DNA from 3 places in the Streptomyces sp. NPDC052299 genome. Region 1 is predicted to be linked to each of the others. Evidence: riboswitches for the same ligand, from Rfam matches in the RefSeq annotation. Region 1 holds a riboswitch; each other region holds the start of a gene.
The links. A riboswitch is a leader RNA that binds a small molecule or an ion and turns the genes downstream of it on or off. The one in region 1 is predicted to bind cyclic di-AMP.

Region 1 (5,074 bases):
CGACCCCGCCGCCCGCCGCCGCGTCCCGCAGCCAGCGCGCCGTGCCCTCCTCGGGCTCGCCCTCCCCGCCGTAGCCCAGGTGCTGGACGAGCGCGGCGGCGGCGAACTCCGCGTCGGTGGCGGGCTCCGCCACGACCAGGTCCGCGACCGGCTTCGGGTCCACCAGGTCGCCGGGGGCGCAGGCCAGGACCGGGGCCCGGTTCTCGACGGTGAACCCGGCGGCGAGCAGCGCCGGTTCGACGGCGGGCGCCCAGCCCGGCAGGAACTCCAGGCGGGGCATCCGGTCCAGCTCGCGGAACGCCGCTATGAGCGCGTCGAGTTCGCCGGGGGTCGGTTCCGCGTCCTGGTCCGGGATCGCGTAGTTGGCGTACTTGAGCGACCAGCCCGGGTTGTAGCGGATCACGAAGGGCCCGACCCGGACGTGGTCCGGGGAGCGCAGGGTGAGCGTGCGGGCATGGGTCTGGACGTCGGCGTCCATCGGCATGTTCGGGTGTCCTTCGGGCGGTTGGGTGCGAAGGCCCGGAGCCTATGCCACCCGGGTCGCCCCCGCGAAGGGCATTTCGTCGATGGGCGCGATCCGGACCGGGGCCCCGGGGCGCGGCGCGTGGATCATCCGGCCGTTCCCGATGTACAGGCCGACGTGGCTGACGCCCGAATAGAAGAACACCAGGTCACCGGGGGCCAGTTGGGAGCGTGGCACCCGCTGCCCGGCGTTGATCTGGGTGTACGTGGTCCGGGGCAGGGAGACCCCGGCGGCGCGCCAGGCGGCCTGGGTGAGCCCGGAACAGTCGAAGGAGTCGGGCCCGGTCGCGCCCCACACGTACGGCTTGCCCAGGGCGCCGTACGCGAAGGCGACCGCCTGGGCGGCGCGCGAGTCGGGCGCGGCGACGGCGGCGCGCGGGGCGCCGCGGTCGGCGTGACCGGCCCCGCGTCCGTCCTCGGAGGCGTTGTAGGAGGCGCGCTCGGCCGGGGTGAGGCGGGCGAGCAGGCGGCGGGCCTCGGCCAGCTTGGCGCGGACGGTCGCGCGGTGCTCCTTCAGGGCGGCCTGCCGGGAGGTCAGCTCGTCGAGCTTCCCGGTCGCCTCGGCGCGCACCTGGGCGATCTCCGCGACCTGGCGGCGCACCGAGCGCACCTCGGCGGCCCGGCGCTCACCGGCCCGCTCCGCGTAGGTGGCGCGGCGCAGGTACTGGTCCGGGTCGGAGGAGAGCGCCAGCTGCACCGAGGGGTCGATCCCGGCGGACCGGTACTGCGCGGCGGCGTACGCGCCGAGCACGTCGCGGGCGCTGTTGAGGCGGGCGGTCCTGCGGGCGGCCTCGTCGCGCAGGGCGTCGACCGACTTCGCGGCGGCGGTCGCCTCGGCCTTCGCGCCGTTGTACTTCTCGGTGGCGACCTCCGCCTCCCGGTACAGCCGGTCCACCTGGGCCTTGACCTGCCGTGCGGTGGGCGCGGGGTCCGCGTGCGCGGCTCCCGGCAGCACGGCGGCCGTCGCGGCTCCGGCGACGGCGAGCGTCGCCGCGGTGCGGGCCGCGGAGGCGGTGGTGAGGCGCTGCCTGGGTTTGCGATGCGCTGCCACGGGGGCGGGCGTCCTTCCGTGCGACGGCCCGGCGGGGTCTACCGGCGGGATTCTCCGGTGGCCGGCGAGGACGGTTCCTGGTCCACGGCCACCGGGAAGGGACGCTAATCCGAGGTCACGGGAAGGTGTCGTTATGACTGCTATTGCCCGCTCTTGGCGTGGCATTGTCGCCGGATGACCGCTCGTTAAGCGTGAGTGACCGGAAAAAGGGCCACAGAATCAGGCAAAAAGTGCATTCATCATTCAAGCGGCCCGTAGGCCCCCACCCTGCCCGGAGCGGTCCGGGGCGAGGGCTCTAGGGTGCGGAACCATGCGCGTACTCATCGATTTCGTCGTCGCCCTGCACATCATCGGCATCGCCGCCCTGCTCGGCGGCTTCCTCGGTCAGATGAAGGCGATGAAGGCCGGCACTGCCCGGTTCGTCCCCGGCATGCTGCACGGTGCGCTGACCATGCTCGTCACCGGCGTCGCCCTGGTCGGCCTGGACCAGGCCGACGACCACCCCGTGAACAACGTCAAGATCGGCATCAAGCTGCTGTTCCTGGTCGTGATCCTGGGGCTCGTCTACGTCAAGCGGGACGAGGAGAAGGTCGAGAAGGGGTTCTTCGCGGCGGTCGGCGCGCTGACCCTGGCGAACATCTTCATCGCCACGCTCTGGACCTGAGCGGCGGCACGCGAGAGGGCCGGTCCGCGCGGACCGGCCCTCTTTTTTTCCCGGTCAGGCCGGGCGCACGCTCCCGTAGATCGGCATGTAGTAGATCGACTCCTCGCGCACATTGGCCCCGGGCTTCGGCGCGTGGATCATCATCCCGTCACCCTTGTAGATCCCGACGTGGCTGATGTCGTCGTAGAAGAACACCAGGTCACCGGGTTGCAGATCAGCCGTGGCGATCCGCGTCCCGACGTTCACCTGGTCCCAGGTGGTGCGCGGGATATCGACGCCCGCCGCCTTCCAGGCCGCCTGCGTCAGCCCCGAGCAGTCGTACGAGGAGGGGCCGGTCGCCCCCCAGACGTACGGCTTGCCTATCTGGGCGCGGGCGAACGCGAGGACCTTGTCCGCCTTCGTGGAGGCGCTGGTCCCGGTGCCGGTGTCCGAGCCGGTGTCCGAGCCCGAGCCCGTCTCCGTACCGCTGCCGGCCGACTCCTCGGCCTTCCGCTCGGCTTCCTTCCGGGCGGCGGCCTGCTTCTCCGCCAGCTCCTCGGCCTTCCGCTTGGCCTCCGCCTCCTTCTTGCGCTCCAGCTCCGCCAGACGCGCCTTCTCCTCGGCGGTCAGCTTCGACAGCAGCGTCCGGGCCTCGGTCAGCTTCGTCTGGACGTTCTGCTTGCTGGTGCGCAGCGCGGCCTGCGACTTGGTCAGCGTCTCCAGGCTCTCCACGGCTTCGGCCCGCTGCTCGGACGCCTTCGCCTGCTGCTTACGGAAGTCCGTGACCGCCTGCTGCTGGCGCTCGGCCATCCGGTCCATGAGGTGCGTCTGGTCGAAGAACGACTGCGGGTCGTCGGCCAGGAAGAAGGTCGCGGTCGGCGCGAGGCCGCCGTTGCGGTACTGGGCGGCGGCGAAGTTGCCGAGCGTCCTGCGGGCGTCGTTCAGCTTCTCGGTGCGCTTGGCCACGTTGTCCAGGAGCAGGTCGACCCTGGACTTCTGCTTGTCCGTGGCTTCCTTGGCCTGGTTGTACTTCTGGGTCGCGTTGCCGGCCTGCCGGTAGAGGTCGTCCACCTTCTTCTGGACTTCCTCGATGCTCGGCTTCGGCGTGGGCGCGGCCGTCGCGCTCTGCGAGGACAGCAGGGTCACCGAGGCCAGCGCGGCCGAGGTCAGCCCGACGGCGGGGACGGTGGAGCGCACCCGGGTGCGCGGTTTGCGATGCGACGCCAAGGCCGGCATCTCCTTCCGTGGACCGCCTACCGGGTTAGCTGTCGGGTTCGGGCGGAACGGAAGGCTGCCCTACGGTCCCGTGGGGGAAGGACCGATTCACCCCGGTGCTGCGTGTGGGTCCCCGGTTCCGGGCGGGCCCGGATTCGGCGCGGCGGCCCGCTCGGCGTAGGTCGCCTCTGGGGGTACGGGCCGTCCGGAGGTGCACGCTAGCCAACTCATGGGGCCGCTGTGAAGGTTGGTGTGCGATATGCCCGATACATTTCCGTGACCTTTTCGGAGCGGGGCCGGGTGTCAGTAGAGAGCTTTAGACTCGGACAGCGATGAGCAGCCTCTTTGACGACAGTTTCCTGGCCGGCCTCCAGCAGGAGGAGGACGCGCCCCCGCCGCCCCCCGAGGACCCCGCACCCGAAGCGGTGCCGGAGGACCTGTTCGCGGGCGTGTTCGACGGGCCCCCGCCGCCTCGGGACGCGTACTACCGCGACGGGGCGCACCGCCCCGTCATCGACCCCGAGGCGCTGCTCGACGGGCTGAACACCGAGCAGCGCGCCGCCGTCGTGCACGCCGGGTCGCCCCTGCTCATCGTCGCAGGCGCCGGCTCCGGCAAGACCCGGGTGCTCACCCACCGCATCGCCCACCTGCTGGCCGAGCGGGGCGTCCACCCCGGCCAGATCCTGGCGATCACCTTCACCAACAAGGCCGCCGGCGAGATGAAGGAGCGCGTCGAGCAGCTGGTCGGGCCCCGGGCCAACGCGATGTGGGTCATGACCTTCCACAGCGCCTGCGTCCGCATCCTGCGCCGCGAGTCCAAGAAGCTCGGCTTCACGTCCTCGTTCTCGATCTACGACGCGGCCGACTCCAAGCGGCTCATGGCCCTGGTCTGCCGCGACCTGGAGCTGGACCCGAAGCGCTACCCGCCGAAGTCCTTCACCGCCAAGGTCTCCAACCTCAAGAACGAGCTCATCGACGAGGAGACCTTCGCCGGGCAGGCCGCCGACGGCTTCGAGAAGACCCTCGCCCAGGCGTACGCGATGTACCAGGCGCGGCTGCGCGAGGCCAACGCGCTGGACTTCGACGACATCATCATGACGACGGTCCACCTGCTCCAGGCGTTCCCGGACGTCGCCGAGCACTACCGCCGCCGCTTCCGGCACGTGCTCGTCGACGAGTACCAGGACACCAACCACGCCCAGTACACGCTGGTGCGCGAGCTGGTCGGCCCGGCCGGTCCGGAGAACGCCCCCGCCGAGCTGTGCGTCGTGGGTGACGCGGACCAGTCGATCTACGCCTTCCGGGGCGCGACCATCCGCAACATCCTCCAGTTCGAGGAGGACTACCCGGACGCGACGACGATCCTGCTGGAGCAGAACTACCGCTCCACCCAGACGATCCTGTCCGCCGCCAACGCGGTCATCGAGCGCAACGAGAGCCGCCGCCCGAAGAACCTCTGGACCAACGCCGGCACCGGCGCCCGCATCACGGGCTACGTCGCGGACACCGAGCACGACGAGGCGCAGTTCGTCGCCGAGGAGATCGACCGCCTCACCGACGCGGGCGACGCGAAGGCCGGCGACGTCGCCGTCTTCTACCGGACGAACGCGCAGTCCCGTGTCTTCGAGGAGATCTTCATCCGC
Region 2 (5,074 bases), on a different contig from region 1:
CTCGGCGGTGCGCTCCAGGATGATCGAGCGGTACGAGGCGACCATGCGGCGGGTTCCCTTGCCGTCGGCCAGGATCGAGCGCAACTCCGTCAGGTTGCCGTCGCGCACCATCCGCCAGAACTCGGCGCCGTCCGCCGGGTCGCTGAGCGGGATGCTCACGTTCCGTACGCCCGGCAGCTCGATGTCCAGGCCGTCCAGCTTGTGGTCGGCCGCGTTGCGGAAGTCGAAGACGGTGTGCAGGCCGAGCCCGCCGAGGAAGGCCGCGTCCTCGGCCGTGGCGTGCGCGAGGTGACCGCTGCGGTAGAGCCTGCCGTGTCGCACCCGGCGGCCGTCGGTGGTGGGGAGACCGCCCAGGTCGCGGAAGTTGCGGACGCCGGTGAGGACGGGTTCCGTCGGCGGGGTCTGCGGCAGCTGCTGCGTCACGGTCACTCCTGGCGGCTCTGCCCGGGCGCGTGTCGCCGGCGGGCCCATGGCCGCGACGATACGACATGTGTTCCCCCGGCCGTCATCGCGGTCGGCGCCGCCGGATTTCCGGGCACGCGCCGTTGCCCTAGGTCCAGGGACGGTCGATGATGTGCGGACCTGTGTGAATCTGTGCACGCATGCGGACGGGGGCGCGATGATCGAGACCGGCGACCGGATCTGGCTGCTGACGGGGGCGAGCGGAAGCTACGCCCTGCGCCTCACGGAGCGGCAGGAACTGCTGCATCTCCACTGGGGGCCGCGCATCACGCTGGCCGCGGCCCGGGCCCTGGCCGAGGCACCCGCGCCGTCGGCCCGGGGCTTCGAATCCCCGCTCGACGGCCGCGAGGAATACCCGGTGGAGGGCGGACCCCGGTTCGTCCGCCCCGCCCTGTCGGTGCGCACCGACGAGGTGCGCGGGACCGCCTGGGTCTTCGCCGGGGACTCCGTGGACGGCGACGAACTGCGGCTCTCCTTCGACGACCCGGTGCACCGCCTCGCGATCACCCTGCACTACCGGATGCGGGACGACTCCGACGTCATCGAGCGCTGGACCACGCTCACCCACACGGGACCGGACGGACCGCCCCTCGAACTGCTGCGCGCCGACGCCGCCGCCTGGGCGCTGCCCGCGCGCGACGCCTGGCGGCTCACCCGCCTGCACGGCCGCTGGGCGGCGGAGACCCAGCTGGAGCGCACCGAGCTGGCGTACGGGGAGCACCTGCTCTCCAGCCGGCGCGGCCACACCGGCCACCAGGGCCTGCCCTGGGTCGCCCTGGACGCGGACGGCACCGCCACCGAGGAGTCCGGAGAGGTCTACGGCTGCGCGCTCGGCTGGTCCGGCTCCTGGCGCATCGCCGTACAGCGGCTGCCCGACGGGCTCGTGCAGATCACCGGCGGCGCCGGCTACGACGACTCCGGGCTCCTGCGGCTCGCGCCGGGGGAGTCGTACACCAGCCCGGTCTTCGCCGGGCTGTGGAGCCGGGACGGCTTCGGCGGGGCCGGCCGCGCCTGGCACGCCTGGCAGCTCGCCCATGTGATCCCGGACGCCTCCGAGCCGCGTCCGGTGCTCTACAACTCCTGGGAGGCCACCGGCTTCGACATCGCGGAGGACCAGCAGCGGGCCCTCGCCGACCGGGCCGCCGCGCTGGGCGTCGAGCTGTTCGTCGTGGACGACGCCTGGTTCGGGCAGCGGGTGAGCGACCGGGCCGGGCTCGGCGACTGGACGCCGAATCCGGAGCGCTTTCCCGACGGCCTCGGGCCGCTCGCCCGCCATGTGCACGGACTCGGCATGCGGTTCGGCATCTGGGTCGAGCCGGAAATGGTCAACGCCGACAGCGACCTCTACCGCGCCCACCCGGACTGGGTCCAGCACTTCCCCGGCCGGGATCGCACCGAATTCCGCAATCAGCTGGTCCTCAACCTCGCCCGCCCCGATGTGCGGGCCCATCTGTGGGAGAGCCTGGACGCCCTGCTGACGGACACGCCCATCGACTACGTGAAGTGGGACTTCAACCGCTGTTTCTCGGACGCCGGCTGGCCGGGCGACGACTACCCGCAGCGACTGTGGACCGAGCACGTGGACGCCCTCTACGCGCTGCTCGACCGGCTGCGCGCCGCCCACCCCGGCGTCGCCTTCGAGTCCTGCTCGGGCGGCGGCGGCCGGATCGACCTCGGCATCCTCTCGCGCACGGACCAGGTCTGGACGTCCGACAACACCGACCCGCTGGACCGCCTCGCCATCCAGCACGGCTTCGGTCATCTCCACCCGGCGCGCGTGATGGCGGCCTGGGTGACCGACAGCCCGAACGTCCAGCTCAACGGGCGCCGCTCCTCGCTGCGCTTCCGTTTCGTCAGCGCGATGGCCGGGGTGCTGGGCATCGGCGGGGACCTCACCGAGTGGAGCGCGGCCGAACTGGACGAGGCGCGCGGGTGGGTGGAGCTGTACAAGGAGATCCGCCCGGTGGTGCAGCTGGGCGAGCTGTACCGGCTGCGCGCCCCGGGCCCCGGGCTCAGCGCCGTGCAGTACGTGCGGGGCGCGGACACCGTCGTGCTGGCCTGGCTCCACGCGCAGCGGTACGGCGAGGAGCCGCCGGCGCTGCGGCTGCGCGGGCTCGACCCGGAGGCGGCGTACACCTGCCTGGACACCGGGGCGGTGCACCACGGTTCGCTGCTGATGCACCACGGGCTGCGGACGGGGCTGCGCGGCGACCTGGACGCGTGCGTGGTGCGGCTGCGCCGTGAATGATGGGCATGACATGTCCGTATTGATGGGTGATGTCCAAAGTGCCCCGGTTGTAAGGGAGATGATCACCCACTCGTGAGCGGGATCATATCCGTGACGGTGTGTGGTGACGCCCCGGTGGGGTAATCCCCGCGCCGCGCGGAAAGCCAAGATCCGTAATCCACGGAGTGTGACCGGAATTCCGCACCGCAATTCCGGTGCGGAATCCGGCGCCGAACCCGTGGCTTGTTTCAGCCGTCCCGGCTCGCTTACGTTCCATGTCCATCCGGATGGAACGCCCAATCCTGCCGCCGTCCGGAATTCGCATCCCTTCACCGTGTGGCAGGAGCGGGGGAACCAGGTAAGCCGCCGACCGGGACGACCGGACGGCTAGGGGTGAAGTCGCGCCAGGCGCGGCCGGGCATCTCCAGCCCGAACCCGACAGCTCACCTCGCAGGCGCCGGAGAGGAAATTCTTCATGCCCAATTCGGGTAAGCACCGCCGTCCCAAGTCCAGCGCCATCGCCCGCGGCGTCGTCGCCGCGAGCGCCGGCGGAGCCGTCATCGCGCTTCCGCTGCTCGGTGCCACCGGTGCCCACGCCGCGGAGCAGTCCGCCCCGGCCGCGAAGTCGGCCGCCGCGCACACCGCCCCGGCCAAGTCCGCGAAGAGCACCGGCACCACCACGTACTCCGTCGTCTCCGGCGACTACCTGTCGAAGATCGCGGCCCAGCACCACCTCAAGGGCGGCTGGCACAAGCTGTACCAGGACAACCGCGAGGTCGTCGGCGAGAACCCGAGCCTGATCTTCCCGGGCATGAAGCTGACCCTCGGCGCCAAGGCGGCCCCCGCCGCGACCACGTCCGAGGCCCCCGCCAAGACGGCGGAGAAGACCGGGACGAAGGCCGCACCCAAGGCCGAGACGAAGGCCGCGCCCAAGGCCGAGACCAAGACCGAGACGCAGACCGAGGCCGAGGCCCCGGCCTCCCAGGACAACGCCTCCGGCTACGTCCACCCGGTCCCGGGCAACCACACCACCGCGTACCGCGCCTCCGGCGCCAACTGGTCCAGCGGCAGCCACACCGGCATCGACTTCCCCGTCTCCACCGGCACCAGCGTGAAGGCCATCACCTCCGGCACCGTCGTCACCGCCGGCTGGGGCGGCGCCTACGGCAACCAGGTCGTCATCAAGCACGCCGACGGCCACTACTCCCAGTACGGCCACATGTCCTCGCTCTCCGTCTCGGCGGGCCAGACCGTGACCGCGGGCCAGCAGGTCGGCCTCTCCGGTTCCACCGGCAACGCCACCGGCCCGCACCTCCACTTCGAGGTCCGCACCGGCCCGGAGTACGGCTCGGACATCGACCCGATCGCCTACCTGGCGTCGCACGGGATCTACGTCTGATCCAGGCAGTACCGGCCCGGTGATCCGGGTCACCGAACGGCGCGGAGGGACGGCGCACGGCGGTGCGTCGTCCCTCTGCTTATTCCCCCTTTACCGAAAACTGACCGGGTGGTTTATCTCACCACCCGTCAACCCCTTATTACGGTCGCGTAGGTCACATTCCGGGGTGCAGGATATGCGGTTGTGGCAGACGATTCGAACAACCTCCAACAGGGCGCCAACGACCGACAGGGCGCCATCGGGTCGTACGCGGCGATTGGCGACAGCTTCACCGAGGGAGTCGGCGACCCCGGCCCGGACGGCACGTTCGTCGGCTGGGCCGACCGGCTCGCGGTACTCCTCGCGGACCGGCTCCCGGAGCCCGGCCCGGCGACCGGGACCCAGGTCTCACCCGTTTCCGCGCACGGGGACTTCCGGTACGCCAATCTCGCCGTACGAGGACGCCTCCTCGACCAGATAGTCGAGGAGCAGGTGCCCCGCGCCAAGGAACTCGCCCCCGATCTGGTGAGCTTCTGCGCCGGCGGCAACGACATCATCCGGCCGGGCACCGACCCGGACGACGTGGCCGAACGCTTCGAGCGGGCGGTCGCCGACCTCACGCGGTCGGTCGGCACCGTCATGGTCACCACCGGCTTCGACACCCGGGGCGTTCCCGTGCTGCGCCATCTGCGCGGCAAGATCGCCACCTACACCGCCCACGTCCGGGCCATCGCCGACCGCTACGACTGCCCGGTCCTCGACCTGTGGTCGCTGCGCTCGGTGCAGGACCGGCGCGCCTGGGACGGCGACCGGCTCCACCTGTCGCCCGAGGGGCACACCCGGGTCGCGCTCCGCGCCGCCCAGGTCCTCGGCCTCGACGTGCCGGCCGACCCGGACCAGCCGTGGCCGCCGCAGCCGCCGCGCGGCACGCTGGAGATCCGCCGCGACGACATCCACTGGGCGCGCGAGTACCTGGTCCCGTGGATCGGGCGGCGGCTGCGCGGCGA
Region 3 (5,074 bases), on a different contig from region 1:
TCGGGGGTGATGTGCGAGGGCCGTTAGCTCAATTGGTCAGAGCAGCGGACTTTTAATCCGTTGGTTGTGGGTTCGAGTCCCACACGGCCTACCTCGTGGCCCCGGGTCAGCGCCTGCGCGACCCGGGGCCCTGTCGTGTGCCGGGGCGTGTCAGACCAGGAGCTTCGACTTCGCCCGCTGGTACTCGTCCTCGGTGATCGCGCCCTTGTCCTTGAGGTCGGCGAGCTTCGACAGGTCGTCGACGTGACCGCCGCTCCTGTGGCCGCCGCCCTCCGTACCCGCCGCGTCCCTGATGTACGCCTTGAAGGCCGCGTCGCGCTCCTTCGCCTCCTGGACGTCGCGCTTGCCCATGGACTTGCCGCGGGCGATCACGTAGATCAGCACGCCCAGGTAGGGCAGCACCAGCGCCAGGATCAGCCAGCCGGCCTTGGCCCAGCCGCCCAGGTCATCGCTGCGGAAGATGTCCATGATGACCCGGAAGAGGAGGAAGAGCCACATGATCCAGAGGAAGAACCAGAGCATCGTCCAGAACAGGTTGAGCAGGGGATAGTCGTCCATCGTCCACTCCCGGAGCCGTCGAAATGGCTGAGTCTGAAATCAGTCATATCGCCATATGGGTCCGTGCGCCCGTTGGAGCGGCGGCCAGGAGGGTGCGCTGTGAGGTGCGGGGACTACTTCTCCGGCTCGGAGGCGGCGGCCGGAGCGCTGTCGGCGGTGACGGCGGCGGCCGTCTTCCTGCTGTGGGCCATGATGCCGATGAAACCGGCGAGGAACCCGCTGATCAGGCCCGATATCGCGTGGTTGGCCGCGTTGGCCGCCGCGCTGCCGGGAAGCCCGATCGCCAGGTAGTTCACCACCGCGCTCATCACCGCGCCCATCACGCCGCCGATGAGTCCGCCCGTGGCGGCGGCGCGTACGGGTGACGTCGAGGCGGCCGAGGGGGCGGGGGTGTGATCGGAGGCGAGCGGTGCGGCCATGGTCGAAAGCCCTCCAGACAGGCTGCGATCAGAGACCGGGAGCGGCTCTCCGCGCGCGCCGGCATGCGCGGTCGGGGGCCTGCTCACACGGGCAGCCCACCGAGCCGGGGGGTGCAGCAGATACCTTGCGACAGAACACATGTTCTTCGCAACACCTTCTCGAATTCGGCACTTTGACGTTTTGATCAAGGGCGGCCGCGGTCCGGGCGGGCGGTGCGCGCGGGGCGGGTGGTCATGAGAGCGCCGGGCATGCCGTAGAGTTGGGTTCACCGACGCGGGGTGGAGCAGCTCGGTAGCTCGCTGGGCTCATAACCCAGAGGTCGCAGGTTCAAATCCTGTCCCCGCTACTGAAGGATCAGGCCCGGCACGCAAGCAGCGTGCCGGGCCTGATGCGTTGTCGGCGCCCGCGTTTCGCCCCATCGGAGGCCGAGGATTCGCCGGGTGGCCGGGCGGGCGCGAGGCTGGGGGAGGTGCGCGGTACCGGCCGCGGCCGCACCGGGCAGGAGACCGCAGGTGGGGAAGTGGGCGCGACGGTGGCGAGGGCGCGGCGGCACGGGGAGCCGTCGCTTCGTCCGGGTGCTGCCCGCCGCGATGATCGTCGGGGGAGCGCTCTTCGACTACTTCACCCCGCCCGCGTTCACGGCCGTTCCGATGTTCGCGGCCGCGCCGCTGATCGCCGCGCCGTTCTTCGGCCTCGGCGCCACCCTCCGGATCGGGCTCGCCGGGGTCGTCGCGATCGCCGCGATGCGGCTCTACACCGGGGACCTGCCGGGCACGGTCCCGCTGATCGAGATGCTCACCGTGCTCACGGTCGGCTGTCAGGCCGCGGTGATCAACCAGGTCGTACGGCGCGGGAACGAGCAGCTGGCGTCCGCCCGGATCATCGCCGAGACGGCCATGCGCGCCGTGGTCCCCGAACCGCCCGACCGGATCGCCGGGCTCCAGGTGGCCGCGCGGTACGAGGCGGCGCAGGCGGACGAGTTCGTCGGGGGCGACCTCTTCGCGGCCGCCGACACTCCGTACGGCGTACGGCTCGTGCTGGGGGACGTGCGCGGGAAGGGGCTGGAGGCGGTCGGCGCGGTGGCGGTGGTGATCGGGGCGTTCCGGGAGGCGGCGGAGCAGGAGGAGTCGCTGGAGGGCGTGGCGCGGCGGCTGGAGCACGCGCTGGCGCGTGAGTCGGCGCGGCGGAGCAACCTGGACGCGTTCGAGGGGTTCGTGACCGCCGTGTTCGCGGAGGTCACGCCGGGCGCGGAGCGCGTACGGCTGGTGAACCGCGGCCACCCGGACCCGTTGCTGCTGTATGGGGACGGGGCGGTGGAGGCGCTGACGCCCTCGGAGCCCGCGCTGCCGCTGGGCATGGACCTGGGAGTGGGGCCGGACCGCACGGACGAGTGGGACCTGCCGGCCGGCGGGACGCTGTTGTTCTACACGGACGGCCTGTCGGAGGCCCGGGACGCCGACGGGGTCTTCTACGACCCGGCGGAGCGGCTGCGCGGGCGGCTCTTCCCGGGCCCGGAGGAGCTCCTGTCCGCGCTGACCGACGACGTACGGCTGCACACGGGGGGCGAGTCGACCGACGACATGGCCCTGCTCGCGGTGGCGCGGCCGGCGAAGGGGCAGCCCGACCTGCGCAGGACGGTGAAGATCGTCAAGCGGGACGGCACGCTGCGTGACTGAGGGGCGCCGCTCCGCATAACATTTGACGCAACGTCAGAAAACGCTTAGTGGCTGAACGCCGATCAACTCGCCCGATTCCCCCCGGTTGTGTCCCGTAAGTCCAGGCCGAGTACGTGAACGATCAGTGGGAACAGCTTGGAATCGGACCCGTCTGTCTATTAACGTTCGATAACGCAGCGCGGTTGTCCCAGCCGTCGTCAGGACGGCGCCGCGCGCGTGCGCCGAATCCCGCAAGGGAACCGGGGAACCACCTACATGGGGTGAATCGGGCGTCTTCGTCTTCACAAGAGGCGGAGGACCCGTAGGAGACCTTCCTGCTCCGAACCCGTCAGCTAACCCGGTAGGCGAGAAGGAAGGAAAGGAGTGCGCCCGCGTGGCGTCCAACAAGCCTGCCCCCGAATCACCTTCCCGGTTCGTGCCCGAGTGCGGCGCCGACTACGCCTCCGGCCCCGGCACCGCGTACGTCCCGGCGCAGGGAAGCGACTACGCGATCGATCGGGGCAACGGCTTCCGTGCCGACGACGCCGACTCCGAGCGGACCTGGGAGGAATGGAACCCCACCGAGGAGTCCGTCCGTCCCGTCCGCGGCAAGCACCGTGTCGCCAAGCAGCGCAGTGGTCTGGCCCGTAGCTCCACCGTCCTCGGCGTCGGTGTCATCGCGGCCGTCGGCGCGGGCGGCATGGCCACCGCGCAGAGCAAACCGCCGGTCTCCATCTCTCTTCCCGATTCCATCGCGGACAATCTCCCCGACGCCAAGTCCCTTCCCGGCGTGGGTGCGTTGTTCTCCGGCGAGACCAAGGCCGAAACCCCCGTCGCCGCCACGGCCGCCGCCCCGCTGACCACCGCCGGCATCACCACCGCCGAGGCCGAGCAGGGCACCACAGACGCCGGTGAGGCGCTGCGTGCCCGCATCCTCCAGCAGGCCGAGCAGCAGCAGGACGCCGCCGACGCCGAGGCGAAGGCCGCCGAGGAGAAGGCCGCTGCCGAGAAGGCGGCCGCCGAGGCGAAGAAGCAGCAGGACGAGGCCGAGGCCAAGGCCGCCGCCGAGAAGAAGAAGGCGGAGGAGGAGGCGAAGAGGAAGGCCGAGGCCCTGCGCCTGGCCAAGCTCGCCGCCAGCTACGCCATCCCCACCTCCTCGTACACGATCACCTCGACGTTCGGCGAGGCCGGCTCGATGTGGTCCTCCGGCTACCACACGGGCCTCGACTTCGCGGCCCCGACCGGTACCCCGATCAAGGCCATCCACACCGGCACCATCAAGTCGGCCGGCTGGTCCGGCGCCTACGGCTACCGCACGGTGCTGGAGCTGGAGGACGGCACCGAGCTGTGGTTCTGCCACCAGTCCTCGATCGGCGTCACGGTCGGCCAGAAGGTCACCACCGGCGACACCATCGGCCGCGTCGGCGCGACCGGCAACGTGACCGGCCCGCACCTCCACCTGGAGGTCCACACCCCGGACGGCACCGGCATCGACCCGATGGCCTGGCTGCGCGCCCGCGGTCTGACGGTCTGAGCCTCCGCAGGACTTCCCGCGGTCCCGGGGCGGCCTTCGCCGTACCCGGTCCGCGGCCTTCCGAACCCCGGCAGCCCTGACGCACACCCCCCGACGTCAGGGCTGCCGGTCTGCGTGGCCGCCGCCCGCCGGATGTATGCGGCACGGAATAGCGGGCGGGCCGGAAGCCGTTGTTCCCCCCATGACTTCACTGCGCAAGCTCGGCTCGTCGAGCCTCCAGGTCTTCCCGCTCTGCCTCGGCGGCAACGTCTTCGGCTGGACCGCGGACGAGGACCAGTCCTTCGCCGTCCTCGACGCGTACGCGGCGGCCGGCGGCAACTTCGTCGACACCGCGGACGCCTACTCGCACTGGGTGCCCGGCAACGAGGGCGGCGAGTCGGAGACGGTCATCGGCAAGTGGCTCGCGTCGCGCGGCAACCGGTCCGACGTCGTGGTGGCCACCAAGGTCGGTGCGCTCCCCGGCTACAAGGGCCTTTCGGCGCCCACGATCAAGTCGGCCGCCGAGGAGTCGCTGCGCCGGCTGGGCACGGACCACATCGACCTGTACTACACGCACTTCGACGACGAGACCGTCCCGGTCGAGGAGATCATCACCGCCCTCGACGAGCTGGTGAAGGAGGGCAAGGTCCGCGAGATCGCCGCCTCCAACATCAGCGCCGAGCGGCTGCGCGCCTCCCTCGCGTTCTCCGAACGTGAGGGCCTGGCCCGCTACGTGGCGCTCCAGCCGCACTACAACCTCGTCTCCCGGGACACCTACGAGGGCGAGCTCCAGGACACCGCCGCCGAAGCCGGGCTCGCGGCCGTCCCGTACTACGCGCTGGCCTCGGGCTTCCTCACCGGCAAGTACCGCCCGGGCACGACCGTGGACAGCGCCCGCGCCGGGAGCGCGGCCGGTCACCTGGAGTCG

Region 2: another riboswitch for cyclic di-AMP. It lies ahead of AB0L33_RS19570 (peptidoglycan DD-metalloendopeptidase family protein); the one in region 1 lies ahead of AB0L33_RS06940 (NlpC/P60 family protein).
Region 3: another riboswitch for cyclic di-AMP. It lies ahead of AB0L33_RS00070 (M23 family metallopeptidase); the one in region 1 lies ahead of AB0L33_RS06940 (NlpC/P60 family protein).

What each region holds. Positions count from the first base shown of each region.
Region 1 is NZ_JBFAUP010000003.1:305,908-310,981, reverse strand. It holds gene AB0L33_RS06955 (GNAT family N-acetyltransferase) at 1-484, opposite strand, end outside; gene AB0L33_RS06950 (NlpC/P60 family protein) at 527-1,573, opposite strand; gene AB0L33_RS06945 (hypothetical protein) at 1,884-2,237, shown strand; gene AB0L33_RS06940 (NlpC/P60 family protein) at 2,292-3,452, opposite strand; cyclic di-AMP (ydaO/yuaA leader) riboswitch at 3,451-3,602, opposite strand; gene pcrA (DNA helicase PcrA) at 3,764-5,074, shown strand, end outside.
Region 2 is NZ_JBFAUP010000010.1:267,315-272,388, reverse strand. It holds gene AB0L33_RS19580 (tyrosine-protein phosphatase) at 1-423, opposite strand, end outside; gene AB0L33_RS19575 (alpha-galactosidase) at 620-2,710, shown strand; cyclic di-AMP (ydaO/yuaA leader) riboswitch at 2,973-3,161, shown strand; gene AB0L33_RS19570 (peptidoglycan DD-metalloendopeptidase family protein) at 3,165-4,088, shown strand; gene AB0L33_RS19565 (SGNH/GDSL hydrolase family protein) at 4,272-5,074, shown strand, end outside.
Region 3 is NZ_JBFAUP010000001.1:22,015-27,088, reverse strand. It holds tRNA gene AB0L33_RS00095 (tRNA-Lys) at 18-91, shown strand; gene AB0L33_RS00090 (SHOCT domain-containing protein) at 151-558, opposite strand; gene AB0L33_RS00085 (hypothetical protein) at 672-977, opposite strand; tRNA gene AB0L33_RS00080 (tRNA-Met) at 1,251-1,324, shown strand; gene AB0L33_RS00075 (PP2C family protein-serine/threonine phosphatase) at 1,569-2,654, shown strand; cyclic di-AMP (ydaO/yuaA leader) riboswitch at 2,864-3,016, shown strand; gene AB0L33_RS00070 (M23 family metallopeptidase) at 3,028-4,167, shown strand; gene AB0L33_RS00065 (aldo/keto reductase) at 4,349-5,074, shown strand, end outside.